One region of the Pseudomonas sp. XP2 genome, then DNA from elsewhere that is predicted to be linked to it. Evidence: riboswitches for the same ligand, from Rfam matches in the RefSeq annotation. Region 1 holds a riboswitch; each other region holds the start of a gene.
What was found. A riboswitch is a leader RNA that binds a small molecule or an ion and turns the genes downstream of it on or off. The one in region 1 is predicted to bind cobalamin.
Positions count from the first base shown of each region.

Region 1 (4,968 bases):
ATGATCTTGGGCACCGGCTCAAGGCTTTGCAGGCGTTTGATCACTTCCATGCCATCCAGACCGGGCAGGCCAATATCGAGCACGACTACATCCGGGCGCAGATCGCGGGCTACCTGAGCCACTTCGCTGCCGTTACCCACCTCACCGACAACATGAAAGCGTTCACGCTCGAGCAGTAGGCGCAAGGACAGTCGGACAATGGGGTGGTCGTCGACGATCAGCACGGTTGTCATGTGGAAAACTCCTGTCGGGATGTGGTCCGCTTCCTGGATCACTCCGGAATACGTCTGCAAGTGGGTTAATCGGAAGCGCTGCAAGATACGACCAATCCCGAAGTTTGGTAATGCCGAGTATAGAAGTGTTGATAATCCGCGTGCTTGTTGTGGAAAAATCCTACAAGAAGCGTGAAAGACATCACCCCGAGAAAGCGGCGATGTCTGTTTGGAAGGGCGTCAGGCGCAGGTGGCGTGCGCTTTGTTCACACGCTGGGTGGCGGCGGGGTTATTGGCCAGCGCCTGACCGACACGCGTCGGCCGGGGCACTAGCTGGCCGGCGCAGTTCGGGCAGCGGCCTTGCAGGCGTGTGTCGGCGCAGGCACGGCAGAAGGTGCATTCGAAGGAGCAGATCAGCGCATCGGGGCTGTCGCCCGGCAGGTCAGTATCGCAGCACTCGCAGTTGGGGCGTAATTCCAGCATGGGCGTGACTCCTGTTCGCAGGCGGGAACCCGGAGTCTGCTACGCGGGCGGCAATACTGGCAATGCTCAGTCCCCAGGGCGGTACAGGTGGGCATGCCCGGCACGGTACAAGGCCGATTCGGCGAAGGGGGTATCCCCTAGCACATGGCCTACCAGGATCAGCGCCGTGCGGCGAAAATCTTTGGCTGCGACGCGTTCGACGATATCGCCAAGGGTGCCGCGCACCCAGTCCTGGTCCGGCCAGGTGGCACGATGTACCACCGCCACCGGGCAGTGCGCACCGTAGTGCGGCAGCAGTTCTTCGACGATCCGCGAGAGGTGTTTGACCCCGAGGTGAATCGCCAAGGTGCTGCCGTGGCGCGCCAGGTCGCCCAGTTGCTCCCCAGGTGGCATGGGTGAACTGTCGCCATAGCGAGTGAGTATCACCGTCTGCGCCACCTGTGGCAGGGTCAGTTCGCAGCCAAGTAGCGCCGCGCTGGCCGCCGTGGCGGTGACCCCGGGGATGATCTGGTAATCGATGCCCAGCGCCTGCAGGTGGCGGATCTGTTCACCGATGGCGCCGTACAGGCTGGGGTCGCCGCTGTGTACACGGGCCACGTCCTGGCCTTGTTCGTGCGCGCTGCACATGGCGGCGATGATCTGTTCCAGGTGCAGCTCGGCACTGTTGATCACGATCTGGGCCTTGTGGCCTTCGAGCACGGCAGCAGGTACCAGTGAGCCGGCATAGATGATCACTGGGCACTGGCGAATCAGCCGTTGGCCTTTGACCGTGATCAGTTCAGGGTCGCCGGGGCCGGCACCGATGAAGTACACCGTCATGGAAAGTCCTTGCAGGAAAGAGGAGCGAAATGTTCAGCAGGCCAGGGCCAGGGTCGCCGGGCCCAGTACCTGGCGGGTCAGCAGTAACCCGGCGGTGCAGCCGGGCCGCTGGCTGGCCAACGCCAGTGCCGCGCTCTCGGCCACGCCCCAGCAGCCGCTGTGGGCATGGGCTGTGGCAGAGCGGTGGCTGAGCAGCGGCTCAAAGGCTTGCAGTTGTGCGCTATGGTACAGCACCAAGGGCAAGCCAAGGCGTTCGGCCAGTTGCTGCAAGCCGGGTTCGTCGGCCTTGAGGCTGATGCTGGCAATGCCGCGCAGGTCGGCAAGCACCAGGCCCTGGCTAGCCAAGGCTTGGTGCAGCAGGGTCTGCAATGTATCCACCGGGCAACCTCGGCGGCAGCCGAAGCCGGCGTAGAAGGCCGGCATCAGGCCTGGCTGGAACGGCGGAACAGCCATGCACTGAGCAGGCCCAAGGCCACCCAGAATGCAGCGTTGGTCAGCCAGGAGGCCATCTTGAACTGAGTCTCCAGTGCTGCGGGGGCCAGGCTTTCATGCACGTCGGGCTGTGGCGCGCCGATCACATGGGGGATTATCAACAACACGGCGCCCAGCGCCTTCAACAGCCAGTGCCGGGCGAACACCAGCAAGGCCAGGCCAAGGGCGGTGGCGCTGGCCGTGCCAATCCACCAGGCCTGGCGTTGCCCCAGGTCGGCGGCAGCGGTGCCGGGCAGTTCCGGTGGCAGCCCCAACGTTGGCGCCAGACAGAACACGGCGAAACCGGCCAGGCCCCACAGCACACCGGTGCCGGCACGCTGCGGTTCGCGCAGGCTGTAGAGGGCGGCGAGGATCAGGGCGAAGCCGACCGCAACCACCAGGTTGCCACCGGTGGTGGACAGCACCCGCTGCCAGCCGTCTTCCGGCGACCAGGCGTCGGCGCTGTGCTCATGGGCGGCCACTTCGCCGCCATGTTCGTGGTGTGCGGCCGGGGCCGAGGATTCGTAGGTTTCCGCCTCAAGAATCAGCGGGGCGACCCAGAAGCTTTGCAGCAGGGTCAGCAGCAGGGCCGCAAGCAGCCCGCTGAAGCCCGCGGTACGGGCAATGCGCGTGATCATCAGGCGTACTCAGTGGCAGGGGAAGGCGGCGCTGTGGCGGGTGTCGTGAGCGGCGTTGTGCACGGCCTCGATGTGCGAAAAACCGGCGAAGTACACCAGGCACAGGCCCAGCAGGCTTGCGCCAACGGCAATGACGATGCGCTGGCTGAGGGTGACGGGGGTGGCAAGGCTGTGTGGCTTGGCGCTGGTGACGGGCATGACGCGTTCCTCTGCTTTTTGTGGGCAACGGGCAAGCGCGGCATCCCTGATGCGTGGCCGCCCAGGGGAATGCAACAGCGCCCGCCCACCGCGGGGTGTTCATGAACGCCAGGCCGGTCTCCGGGCTTGCGAGGAGGAGCAGGGCTCCTGAAAAGCGTCACCTTCCCATGCCGGACTACAAGGCACAGTGGCACAGACGCTTCACTCGCTTACCGTTGCGGGGGCAGCACCGGGCTTGTCCGGCCCTGATGGAGGGCCTGCGACGCACCGGTTTCCCGTTTCACCCCCTGGGGGGCACCTGAACGTGAGGCATAAGGAGAGCATGGGGCGGGGTTTGCGTCAATTGCCATGTGTGCGAGTGACTGCCGTGCTCAGGGTGAAAGTTTGCCCAATCATTGTGGGCGCGGGCTCGCCCGCGAACACCGGCAAAGCCGGTGCCATCCACCGCATCTGCCTGATTCGCGGGCTTGCCCGCTCCCACTGAGGTCCGCGCTAAACCCAAAGGATGTTTTCAGAAGTCATACGCCAACTTGGTGTACCAGTACCCGCCACCTGGATGAAACGGCGGGTTGCCGTAGGCCGCCTGGTTGCCGTTGGCGTTGTACACGCCGTTCTTGTCGGGCCGTACATTGAAGATGTTGGTGCCGCCCAGGCTGACGGTCAAGCTGTCGAACAGCAGGTACGACAGGTCCAGGTCGGTAATCCACTTGGCGCCGAAGGTGCGGTCCTGGGCCTGATTCTGCTGCCAGGTTTCGACCTTGCCGTAGCGGGTGGTCTGCAAGGTGCCGGTGAAGTTACCCAGCAACCACTGACTGCCCAGTACCCATTTGGTTTTCGGCGAGGCCGCCACCAGGTCACCTTCGCGGCCATGGCCGACCACCTCGATACCGGCTGCCGCCAGCGCTGCGGGCGTGCCCCGGCTGCCGCGCACAGTGGTCTTGTTCCAGTTGAAGCCCAAGGTCCAGCGCACATCGCCCCAGGCACCGAATTCGCTGGTGTGGTCACCTACCAGGTCGAGGCCGCGGGTACGGGTGTCGAAGGCATTGGTGTAGTAGTTGATCCAGGTGGTGCGTGCCAGGCCCAGTGCTTGGAGCATATCGCCAATGGCACCGGCACCGTTCTGCCGGTCGTAGAGGTTTTCGGTCAACAGGATGCGGTCGTCGATGTCGATCAGGTAGGTGTCCAGGGTGACACTGGTACGGCGCGCCGGTTGCCAGGTCAGGCCCAGGCCGGCGTTGCGCGATTTCTCCGGGTCGAGCTTGTCGCCGCCGAATGCCAGCGCCGCGGCACTGCCAGGCGCCACGGTGCGGCGCAAGGCCGGCACCACATTGCCGTCAGCGTCCAGCGCGGTGCGGTTGTCGCTGACCGTATAGCCGCTCTGGGTCAGCGACGGGGCACGGAAACCGCTGCCCAAAGTGCCGCGGATTGCCACGGTTTCGCTCAGTTCATAGCGTGAATTGAGCTTGAAGCTGGCGGTGTTGCCCGAGTTGTCGTCGTAGTGCTCGAAGCGCGCGGCGGTGCCCAGGTACCAGCGCGGGGTCAGGTCCAGGCCGAGGTCGATGTAGGCGGCATAGTTGTTGCGCTTCACATCGGCCTCGTCTTCCGGGCGGATGGTCAGCGCAGCCTGGGCGCCCACGGCGGTCTGGCCGTTGGCCAGCGCGTAGAGCGGGTTGGGGCGCCCGTCGGCCAGGGTGGCCGGGTAAGTGTAGGGCCCGACGCCGTAGGCGACGGGGTCGCCGGCGAAGGTCTGGAACCGCTCCCAACGGTGTTCCAGGCCCGCCGAGACGCGGGTTGGTACGGCCAGGCCAAACACGCGATCAAAAGCGCGGGTGATGTCCAGGTTGTTTACCCACTGGTCGAACTGCAAAGTCGCCAGGTCATCGAACGAGGTTGGCGAGGCCGGGCCGTAGGTAGGGTTGATGGTGAGGTCGCTGGACTGCTGGTTCTTGTTGCGCCCGTACGTGGTGGACAGGTCCCAGTCCCAGGCACCGGCGGCACCCCGGGTGCCGAGCAGCCACTGGTAGTCGGTGTCTTTGATGTTGTTGAGCGGGAAGTACCCGTCGGGGAACAACTCGGGGATCGAGGCGTTGCTGTTGGGCAGTCGATAGTTGTTGAAGGCTTCGAGCTTGCGCTCGGCATAGGTGGCG
Region 1 is NZ_JBNRIK010000017.1:44,639-49,606, reverse strand. It holds gene ACK1VC_RS18440 (response regulator transcription factor) at 1-233, opposite strand, end outside; gene ACK1VC_RS18435 (DUF1272 domain-containing protein) at 453-695, opposite strand; gene cobM (precorrin-4 C(11)-methyltransferase) at 762-1,514, opposite strand; gene ACK1VC_RS18425 (cobalamin biosynthesis protein) at 1,548-1,937, opposite strand; gene ACK1VC_RS18420 (CbtA family protein) at 1,937-2,623, opposite strand; gene ACK1VC_RS18415 (CbtB domain-containing protein) at 2,633-2,821, opposite strand; cobalamin riboswitch at 2,916-3,138, opposite strand; gene ACK1VC_RS18410 (TonB-dependent receptor plug domain-containing protein) at 3,333-4,968, opposite strand, start outside.

Region 2 (4,968 bases), on a different contig from region 1:
AGGCCGCCAGTTGCTGCACGTGGGCGAAATCAAGAAGTCCGACAACTACGATGACGTCGGTTTCAACTCGTTTTTCAAGACTGGCTGGAAGCGCTTCTACCTGAAGTGGTACGGCGAAAGCCACCCTTCGGCGATGGCCCTCTGCCCACGCACCACCGAACTGCTGCAAAGCATCGGCACGGTCAAGGCTGCCATGTTCGCTACCCTGCCGCCGGGCGCCAAGCTGGTGCGCCACCGTGACCCGTATGCCGGCTCGTACCGCTATCACCTGGGCCTGGACACGCCGAACGATGACGGTTGCTACATCGACGTGGACGGCGAGAAATACTCATGGCGCGATGGCGAGGGCGTGATCTTCGACGAGACCTACATCCACTACGCGGCGAACACGACCGAGCACAACCGCATCATCCTGTTCTGTGACGTCGAGCGCCCGCTCAAGTACCGCTGGGCCACTGCGTTCAACCGCTGGTTCAGCCGCAACGTCATGGCCGCCGCCGCCGCGCCCAACGGTGCCGGCGACAAGACCGGCGGTATCAACCGGTTGTTCACCCGCATCTACAAGATCCGTGAACGCGGCAAAGCGCTGAAGAAGCGCAACCGCCTGCGCTACTACGTGGAAAAGTGGGCGGTGGTTGCAGCGCTGGTGCTGGTGTTCATCTACATTTGAAGGCTCAACGCGCCCACAAGTGCTGCTGCACACCCACCAAAGTACAAGCCTCGCAGGTGTCACTCTTCGACTAGCCTGAAAGCTCCACTCGCAACCACCACAAGGTGAAGACGATGAGCATGATGGACTGGGACGCCTACCGTAAGCAGTTGATGGCCGGCATCGGCGATCTCAAGCAACTCTCCCCCGACACCGTGGCCGGTTACATGACCGCCAGCGGTGCAGGGGCCAAGACCAACCACCTCGACGCCAAGACGCGTGAGTTGATCTCACTGGCCGTGGCCGTGACCACCCGTTGCGACGGCTGCATCGCCGTGCATTCGCAGCAGGCGGTCAAGCACGGGGCCAGCCGCGAGGAAATTGCCGAAGCCCTCGGCGTCGCCGTGGCGATGAACGCCGGTGCTGCGCTGGTGTACTCGGCGCGAGCCATGGATGCGGTGGGCAAGGCCAACGGCTAGGCCCAAACGGCGTCGTCGCCCTTGCGCGACGGCGCCGCGCCCCACAGACTTGGCGGCCCAGCCCTTGCAGGAGCCCGCATGATCCACGTTCGCCCTATGACAGCCGAAGACTTCGAGCGCTTCTGGCCCACCTTCCAGGCCATTGTCCAGGCCCGTGAAACCTACGCCTTTGACCCCGAGCTGAGCATCGATCAGGCCCGCCAGCTGTGGCTGGAGCTGCCATTGCACACGCTGCTGGCCGAAGAAGATGGCGAGCTGCTGGGTTCTTATTATCTTAAGGCCAATGCCGCCGGGCCTGGCGCGCACGTGGGCAATTGCGGCTATATGGTGTGCGAACAGGCACGCGGCCGAGGTGTGGCACGCCTGATGTGCGAGCACTCGCAGAAGCTGGCGCGCCAGGAGGGCTTTCTGGCCCTGCAGTTCAACTCGGTAGTGGCCAGCAATGAAGTTGCGGTGGCACTGTGGCACAGGCTGGGATTTGAAACGGTCGGCCGCTTGCCCAAGGCTTATCGCCATGCCCGCCTGGGGCTGGTGGACTGCCTGGTGATGTACAAGTGGCTGGCAGAGGAGCCGGTGGTGGAGAAACCACCGCTGCTGATCGGGCGCAAGAACATCGAGGCACGGGTGTCGCGGCGTCGCGGGCGCTAACCTTCTCTCGCAGGTTCGGCCCCTTCGCGGGCTTGCCCGCTCCCACAAGTACTGCGCAGCACCTAAAGGCTGTGCGGTCCCTGTGGGAGCGGGTTCACCCGCGAAGAGGCCGGGCCTGCTAAACGCTCAGCTTCAGAACGCCAAGCCCACCTTTACACCAAACTCGTCACGCTTGAGCTTGGTGTTGTCTGCCACTGGCGAATCTTCGTCCAGCTTGTATTCGGTGCGGGTGTAGTACACCCCGGCCTGCACCGGCAAAGCGCCCTGCTGGTTCATCAGCAACGTCACTTCGGCGTACGGGTTGGTGCGGTCTTTGAGGTCGACCGTGTCGCTGCCAAAGTCGTCCACTTTCAGCCGCGCACGGCCGTCCAGGGTGTGGCGCGCGCCCACTTCAACCCGCAGGGTCGAGGCGTCGAACTGGTGGTTGTAGCCCAGCGCCGCCTTGGCAAAGGGCGACTTCACGGTGAGCTTGGTATCAAGGTCGTTGATTTCCGGCTCGAAGCGCGACCAGCTGTAGCCGCCGCCCACGGTCACATCGACGAAGTTGCGAGCGTCCAGCGCCGCACGCCAGCCAAGGTCCAGGTCAGCCTGGGCTTCCTTGAGCTTGTTGTCGTTCTTCTTGCCGTATTTGGCTTCGGCGCCGATTTGGTAGATGAAACCGGATTCGGCTGTCAGCTTGTTGCCGAAGGTGGCGAACACACCGCCCTGGCCCATGTGTTCCTTGTCGCTTTCACTGCCACCTTCGAACTTGAACTTGTCGTAGGCGCCCTGCAGACCGATGGTGAACAGCGGGTCGGTGCTGGGTGCGGCGGTGGCGGCCAGCGGTGCGGCGATCAAGGCGAGCAGGCAGGTGTGGCGCAACAGATGACGAGCAGGCATGCGTAAAGTCTCCATGACTTGGTAACGAAAGACGAACGCGCGGTTCGAGACAAACGCCACACGAAAAGTTCGAAAAAAAATCAGTAAAAACACGCAACCCTGTGTTTTATCGGCGTATTCATGGCACGCCAACATTTGACGCCTTAGCCTTTCAGTGGTCAGATGCGCGCCAGTTTCAGGTGCCCTTCGCCGCCGCGCGCAGGGTGAAACGGGAAGCCGGTGCGTCATGTTACCCATGACAAGTCCGGCGCTGCCCCCGCAACGGTAAGCGAGTGAACCCTTCGAGATACCACTGTGCACGTGCATGGGAAGGTGAAGGTTTCATGCCCCTCGCAAGCCCGGAGACCGGCCTGGAGCTTCACTTGGCAACCCGCGGTGGGCGGGCGCAGGCCGGAATCCGTGCGCGCGCCTGCCTGCATGGTTCGCCTTTGCGTGTTTTCCACCGGGATCCATTCATTCCTGCAGCAGTGGAACGACATGTCCCGTATGTTCAAGCTTCACCCCCTGGCGGCCTGCCTGGCCGTCGCCCTCCCGGCCCTGGCCGATGGCCATGACCGGCAGCCCTTGGCCTTGCCTTCCACGGCCATCACCGACACCCTCGACAGCCGCACCCTCGACCTGGCCACGCCGACCCAGGCAGGCTCGCGCCTCGGCCTCAGTGCCCTGGAAACACCGGCCAGCACCAGCAGCATCAGCGCCGAGCAGATTCAGCAGCGCAACAACCTCACCGTGCAGGATGCGGTGACGCGGTCGCCGGGCATCACCTTCGTCGGCTCCCCCGGCGACGGCGGCACAGGCCTGTCCGCCCGCGGCTTTGCCGGTCACAGTTCGGTGATGACCCTGTTCGACGGCGCACGCCTGTACACCGGTGCCGGCACCCAGACGTTCCCGGTCGACCCGTGGATGGTCGAGCGTATCGATGTCATTCGCGGCCCGGCTTCGGTTCTGCATGGCGAAGGCGCCACCGGCGCGGTGATCAACGTGATCCCGAAAAAACCGTTTGCCGGCGAGGTGCGCAACCACCTGCGCCTGGGCTACGGCTCGTGGGACCGCCAGCAGCTCGGCCTGGACAGCGGCGGCAGCCTCAGCGAGCGCCTTAGCTATCGCCTGACCCTTAACCAGCAGGCCGGCAACGGCTGGGTCGACCGCACCACATCGCGCAGCCTGGCCCTGAGTGCCGCGCTGCGTTTCGATGCCAGTGACGACCTCAGTTTCACCCTTGCCCACGACCGTGGTGATGCAGAGCCTGCCAACTACTACGGCACCCCGCTGATCGACGGCCACTACCGCAGCAGCCTGCGCAATAAAAACTACAACGTGCAGAACGACGTGCAGCACTACGTCGATGAGTGGACCCGGCTGACCACGGACTGGACGCTGAACGACCACGTCAGCGCCAGCAACCAGCTGTACTACATCAAAAGCCGCCGCCACTGGCGCAATGCCGAAGACTACAGCTGGGACGCCGAGCGCCAGCAATTGCAGCGCGGCAGCTACCTGGAGATCAAGCACAACCAGGAACAGTTCGGCGACCGCCAGACCTTCACCTTTGACCACAGGCTGTTCGGCCTTGCCAGCAAGACCGTGGTCGGCGCGGAATACAACAAGGTCCGCTTCAACGTCGACAGCAACGCGCCCTACAACGATGTGGGCGGTGACTACATCGACCCATGGCAGCCAGAACCGGGCGGGTTCCACAGCGCCTCGCCACTGCGCCCGCAAACCTTGTCCAGCACCCACACCTTCGCTCTGTTCGCCGAGAACCGCTTGCAGCTGAGCGACCGGCTGTCGCTGGTCACTGGGGTGCGCCGCGACCAGAACCACATCGACCGCACCAACCTGGCCAACGACAACCGCAGCGACCGCAGCCTGCAAGGTGGCAACTGGCGCGCCGGGCTGGTGTTCGCAGTCACCGATGACTTGGCGCTGTACGGGCAGTACTCCACCAGCCAGGAGGGGGTCAACAACCTCATCAGCCTCAGCCCCACCCAGATGCACTATGACCTGACCGAGGCGAAACAGACCGAGGTTGGCCTCAAGCAGCGCTTCTGGAACGGCCGTGGCGAATGGACGCTGGCCGCCTACCACATCGTCAAAAAGAAGCTGCTGGTGGACGACCCGATCACCCACGAGAAACAACAGGCTGGGCAGCAGACGTCCGATGGCCTTGAGGCAACCCTGGAACTGGCACTGGCGCATCAGTGGCAGGTGTCGGCCAATGCATCGCTGGTACGCGCCAGGTATGACGATTTCGACGAGATGGTCGGCGGTGTAGCGCAGGACCGTGCCGGCAACCGGCCGGCCAACGTGCCA
Region 2 is NZ_JBNRIK010000012.1:151,031-155,998, forward strand. It holds gene lpxO (lipid A hydroxylase LpxO) at 1-670, shown strand, start outside; gene ACK1VC_RS15250 (carboxymuconolactone decarboxylase family protein) at 784-1,128, shown strand; gene ACK1VC_RS15255 (GNAT family N-acetyltransferase) at 1,207-1,776, shown strand; gene ACK1VC_RS15260 (outer membrane beta-barrel protein) at 1,909-2,655, opposite strand; cobalamin riboswitch at 2,816-3,023, shown strand; gene ACK1VC_RS15265 (TonB-dependent receptor) at 3,133-4,968, shown strand, end outside.
Region 2: linked by a shared signal. The riboswitch ahead of ACK1VC_RS15265 (TonB-dependent receptor) and the one ahead of ACK1VC_RS18415 (CbtB domain-containing protein) in region 1 are both predicted to bind cobalamin.

Region 3 (4,968 bases), on a different contig from region 1:
AGTCGGCGTTCAGTGGGCAGCAGTGGTTGATGGGGATGCCACGATCGTACTTTGCGACGGTTGATTACACCTTCTGACCTGAGTTGCCTGTAACGGCCTCTTCGCAGCACCAGGCTGCTCCTACCAGTCACCACCGACCGGTAGGAACAGCCTTGCGCTGCGAAGAGACCGGCACAGGCAACACAAAAACCTCTACCAACCTCTCGTCGATTAGTTATAAGATAACGTTTCACATGACATTAATTCCTATCAGCGACCCTCCATGACAAGCGCCAGCGCCACGCCCTCCTTGATCACCCAGCGCCTGCAAAGCATCGATGCCCTGCGCGGCCTGGTGATCCTGTTCATGCTTCTGGACCACGTCCGCGAAACGTTCTTCCTGCACCGACAGGTCAGCGACCCGATGACCATCGACGCTACAGAGCCTTCGCTGTTCTTCAGCCGGACCCTGGCCCACCTGTGCGCGCCAGTGTTTGTCCTGCTAACCGGGCTGTCGGCCTGGCTGTACGGCGAAAAGCACCAAGGCCGCGGCGATGTCTCGGCGTTTCTGTTCAAGCGCGGGTTGTTCCTGGTGGTGCTGGAATTCACCCTGGTCAACTTCGCCTGGACCTTTCAGTTGCCCCCCAGCGTCATCTACCTGCAAGTCATCTGGGCCATCGGCGTCAGCATGATCGCCCTGTCGCTGCTGGTATGGCTGCCACGTGCTGCCCTGCTCGCCCTGGGCGCAGCCATCGTTGCCGGCCACAACCTGCTCGACGGCCTGCACTTTGGCGTGGAGTCAGCCCTGCACGTGCCATGGGCAATCCTGCACGACCGGGGCTGGCTTGAGTTTTCCGAAAACCTGCGCCTGCGCACGTCTTACCCGGTGCTGCCATGGATCGGCGTCATCGCGCTGGGTTATGGCCTGGGCCCCTGGTTTGCCCGTGGCAGTGCGGCTGGCCAACGCCAGCAGCGCCTGCTGCTGGCGGGTTTGATCGCGTTGCTGGGCTTTGTCGCGTTGCGCATGTTCAACGGCTACGGCGAGGCGCCGTGGAGCGGTTACCCCACCTTCACACAAACCGTCATGAGCTTCTTCAACATCACCAAGTACCCGCCTTCACTGCTGTTCCTGGCCTTGACCCTGGGCTGCGGCCTGCTGTTGCTGCGCGCCTTCGAGCGCGCCGGCCAGGCCCGCTGGGTCAGCGCGCTGGCAGTGTTTGGCGCAGCACCGATGTTTTTCTACCTGTTGCACCTGTACGTGCTGAAGCTGTTGTACCTGGCCTGCGTGGCGCTGTTCGGCCTCAACCATGGCGACTACTTCGGCTTCGACGGCATCGCGGCGGTGTGGCTGGGTGCAGTGGTGCTGGCGGTTTCGCTGTACCTGCCGGTGCGCGGGTTCGCTCGCCTGAAAGCGCGCCGCCGCGACATCACCTGGCTGAAGTACTTCTGAAAAGCGTTTTCACCCGGCGGCACGATGGTCTACCATGCGGGCCGCCGGTTTCCACCACGGAATTAATAGGGAATCCCAGGCCCGCCAATACGGGCCAAACGGAACTGCCCCCGCAACTGTAGGTGCCGAGCCTGCTCCATTGATGCCACTGGGCCACAACCCGGGAAGGCCGGAGCCGGGCCATGACGCACCAGTCAGGAGACCTGCCGGCCTACATTTACCAACCGGCGGGGTGTCCGGGATTGGCCATCAGTGTTGCCCCTGCCCTCGGCGGGGGCTCGGCGATGCCTGTCCGTGCGTTCCTCACCCGAACTGTCCGATAGGAGATCGCCCAGCATGCTGCCCCGTTTCGCCACCCTGCTCGCCGGCCTCGGCCTCACTGGCCTGGCCCAGGCCGCCGCCACCCACTACCCGCTCACGGTCGAGAACTGCGGCAAACCGCAGACCTTCGCCCAGGCCCCGCAGCGCGCCGTCACCATCGGCCAGGCCGGCACCGAGATACTCTACGCACTCGGGCTTGGCGACAAGCTGGCGGGCACTTCGCTGTGGTTCAACAACGTGCTGCCCGAGTACCAGGCGCAGAACGACAAGGTGCCGCGCCTGGCCGACAATGACCCCAGCTTCGAGGCCGTGGTCGGCAAGCGCCCGCAGCTGGTGACCGTGCAGTTCGAATGGATGGTCGGCGCCCAGGGTGTGGTCGGCACCCGCGAGCAGTTCGATGAGCTGAAGATCCCCACCTACCTGCTGCCGTCGGACTGCGAAGGCAAAGACAACCTGGTCGGCGCCGACGGCACCCGCCTGCAGGCGTTTCAGGTAAACAGCATCTACAAGAGCGTCAGCCAGCTGGCCGAGATCTTCGATGTGCAGGACCGCGGCACTGCGTTGAACGCCGAGCTGAAAGGCCGCCTGGACAGCGCCAAGGCGCAACTGGCCGGCAAGGACCTGTCTGCCACCTCGGCACTGTTCTGGTTCTCCAGCGCTGACCTCGACATCGACCCTTACGTGGCGGGCCGTCAAGGGGTCGCGGACTTCATGCTACGCACGTTGGGCGTTCGCAACGTGGTCGAATCCACCGAGGAGTGGCCGACCGTAGGCTGGGAAACCCTGGCCAAGGCCAACCCCACCTGGCTGATCATCGCCCGCATGGACCGCCGCCGCTTCCCCGCCGACGACTACCAGAAGAAGCTGGAGTTTCTGCGCAACGACCCGGTAACCCGCAACATGGATGCGGTGAAACACGATCGCATCATCGTCCTCGACGCCGACGCCATGCAGGCCGGCATCCGCCTGTTCCGTGGCCTGCAGACGCTGTCCGCCGCCTTTGCCAGCGGTAAAGCACCCCAGTGATGAGCCGCCTGCTACCTTGTATCGCCGTTGCCCTGGCGGCACTGCTGACTGCCTTGCTGGCCGGCACCGCCATTGGTGAGACCAACCTGTCGCCCAGCGTGGTCGGCCAGGTGCTGGCCAACCAGCTGTGGCAGGCCGGCTACCCGGTTGACCCGATCGACGCCGGCATCGTCTGGAACTACCGCCTGACCCGCACCCTGGTCGCGGCAGCCTGCGGTGCCGGCCTGGCCACCTGTGGTGTGGTTCTGCAGGCGCTGTTGCGCAACCCGCTGGCCGAGCCGTACCTGCTGGGGCTGTCGGCCGGCGCCTCGACCGGTGCAGTGCTGGTCGGCCTGCTGGGCCTGGGTAGCCTGACGCTGAGCATGTCCGGGGGCGCCTTCATGGGGGCGCTGGCTGCGTTCGCCCTGGTGCTGGTACTGGCCCGCGCGGCCGGCCCTGGCAGCAACAACGCGCAGGTGATCCTCGCCGGTATCGCCGGCTCGCAACTGTTCAACGCTCTCACCGCCTTTCTCATCACCAAGTCGGCCACCGCCGAACAGGCACGCGGCATCCTGTTCTGGCTGTTGGGCAATCTCAGCGGCGTGCGCTGGCCATCGGTGTGGCTGGCCGTACCGGTGGCGCTGTTTGGCCTGGTAGTGTGCCTGTGGCACCGCCGCGCACTGGATGCCTTCACCTTCGGCGCCGATTCGGCTGCATCGCTGGGCATCCCGGTGCGGCGCACCCAGCTACTGCTGATCAGTTGCACAGCGCTGGTGACGGCCGTGATGGTGTCCATCGTCGGCGCCATCGGTTTTGTCGGGCTGGTGATTCCGCATGCCCTGCGCCTGCTGCTCGGCCCAGGCCACAGCCGCCTGTTGCCCGCCAGCGCACTGGGCGGTGCACTGTTCCTGATTGCCGCCGACGTCCTCTCACGCACCTTGATCACGGGCCAGGTGATTCCCGTGGGCGTGGTCACCGCACTGATCGGGGCGCCCGTCTTCGCGCTTATTCTGGTCAGCCGCCGAGGGCACTCATGACGGTCATGACAGCTGTACAGCTTGCGCCGCTGAGTTGCCAGGGCCTAGGGCTGCAACTGGCCGGCACTGCCGTGCTGCGCGATATCGAGCTGAGCGTTGTAGCAGGTGAAACCCTGGGCATCGTAGGCCCCAACGGCTCCGGCAAGTCCTCACTGCTCAAGTTGCTGGCCGGGCTGCGCAAGCCGGCCAGTGGCAACGTGCAACTGCTGGGCGAACCGCTGGCACAACTGCCCCGCCGCCGGGTTGCGCAGGCCCTGGCACTGGTCGAGCAACAAGCTGACACCCTCGACGCAATCCGGGTGTTCGACGCCGTTGCCTTGGGCCGCACACCTTGGCTGTCGGCATTGGCACCCTTCTCTCGAGAGGACCGTACCATCGTCGAACAGGCCCTGGCTGACCTCGACGCCCTGCACCTGCGCGCACGCCTGTGGGGGTCGCTGTCGGGTGGCGAGCGCCAGCGCGTGCACATCGCCCGCGCCCTGGCACAACGGCCACAGGTACTGTTGCTGGACGAGCCGACCAACCACCTGGACATTCAGCACCAGCTAAGCCTGCTGCAACAGGTTCAAGCCCTGCCCGTGACCACGCTGGTGGCCTTGCACGATCTCAACCAGGCACTCACCTGCGACCGCGTCGCGGTACTGGACAAGGGCCGCCTGGTCGCCCTTGGCAAACCGTTCGAAGTCCTCACCCCCGAGCGCCTGCTGTGCACCTTTGGCGTGCATGCCCGCTACCTCACCGATCCCTTCGATGGCGCGCGCATCCTGCGTTTTCGCGCCCCCTGAACCAGGAAGTTCCACTGATGCTGTTGCGCCCTGTCGCCCTGCTGCTTGCCAGCGCCCTGCTTGCCCCGGCCGCACTGGCCGAGGTGCATGAAGTGAAAATGCTCAACCGCGGCAGCGAGGGCGCCATGGTGTACGAGCCGGACCACCTGCGCATTGCCCCCGGCGACACGGTGCGCTTTCTGCCCACCCAGAACGGGCACAATGCGGCCAGCGTGACCGGCCTGCTACCGGCGGGGGCCGAGGCCTTCAAGAGCAAGTTGAACCAGCCGTTCGAGCAGACCTTCAGCGTGCCGGGGGTATACGGCATCCAATGCATTCCGCACCTGGCGATGGGCATGGTGATGGTGATTCAGGTCGGTGACGCGCCGGCTACCGAGTTGCCAGCCAGCTT
Region 3 is NZ_JBNRIK010000012.1:156,213-161,180, forward strand. It holds gene ACK1VC_RS15265 (TonB-dependent receptor) at 1-77, shown strand, start outside; gene ACK1VC_RS15270 (DUF1624 domain-containing protein) at 263-1,429, shown strand; cobalamin riboswitch at 1,458-1,654, shown strand; gene ACK1VC_RS15275 (ABC transporter substrate-binding protein) at 1,766-2,776, shown strand; gene ACK1VC_RS15280 (FecCD family ABC transporter permease) at 2,776-3,792, shown strand; gene ACK1VC_RS15285 (ABC transporter ATP-binding protein) at 3,789-4,577, shown strand; gene ACK1VC_RS15290 (pseudoazurin) at 4,595-4,968, shown strand, end outside.
Region 3: linked by a shared signal. The riboswitch ahead of ACK1VC_RS15275 (ABC transporter substrate-binding protein) and the one ahead of ACK1VC_RS18415 (CbtB domain-containing protein) in region 1 are both predicted to bind cobalamin.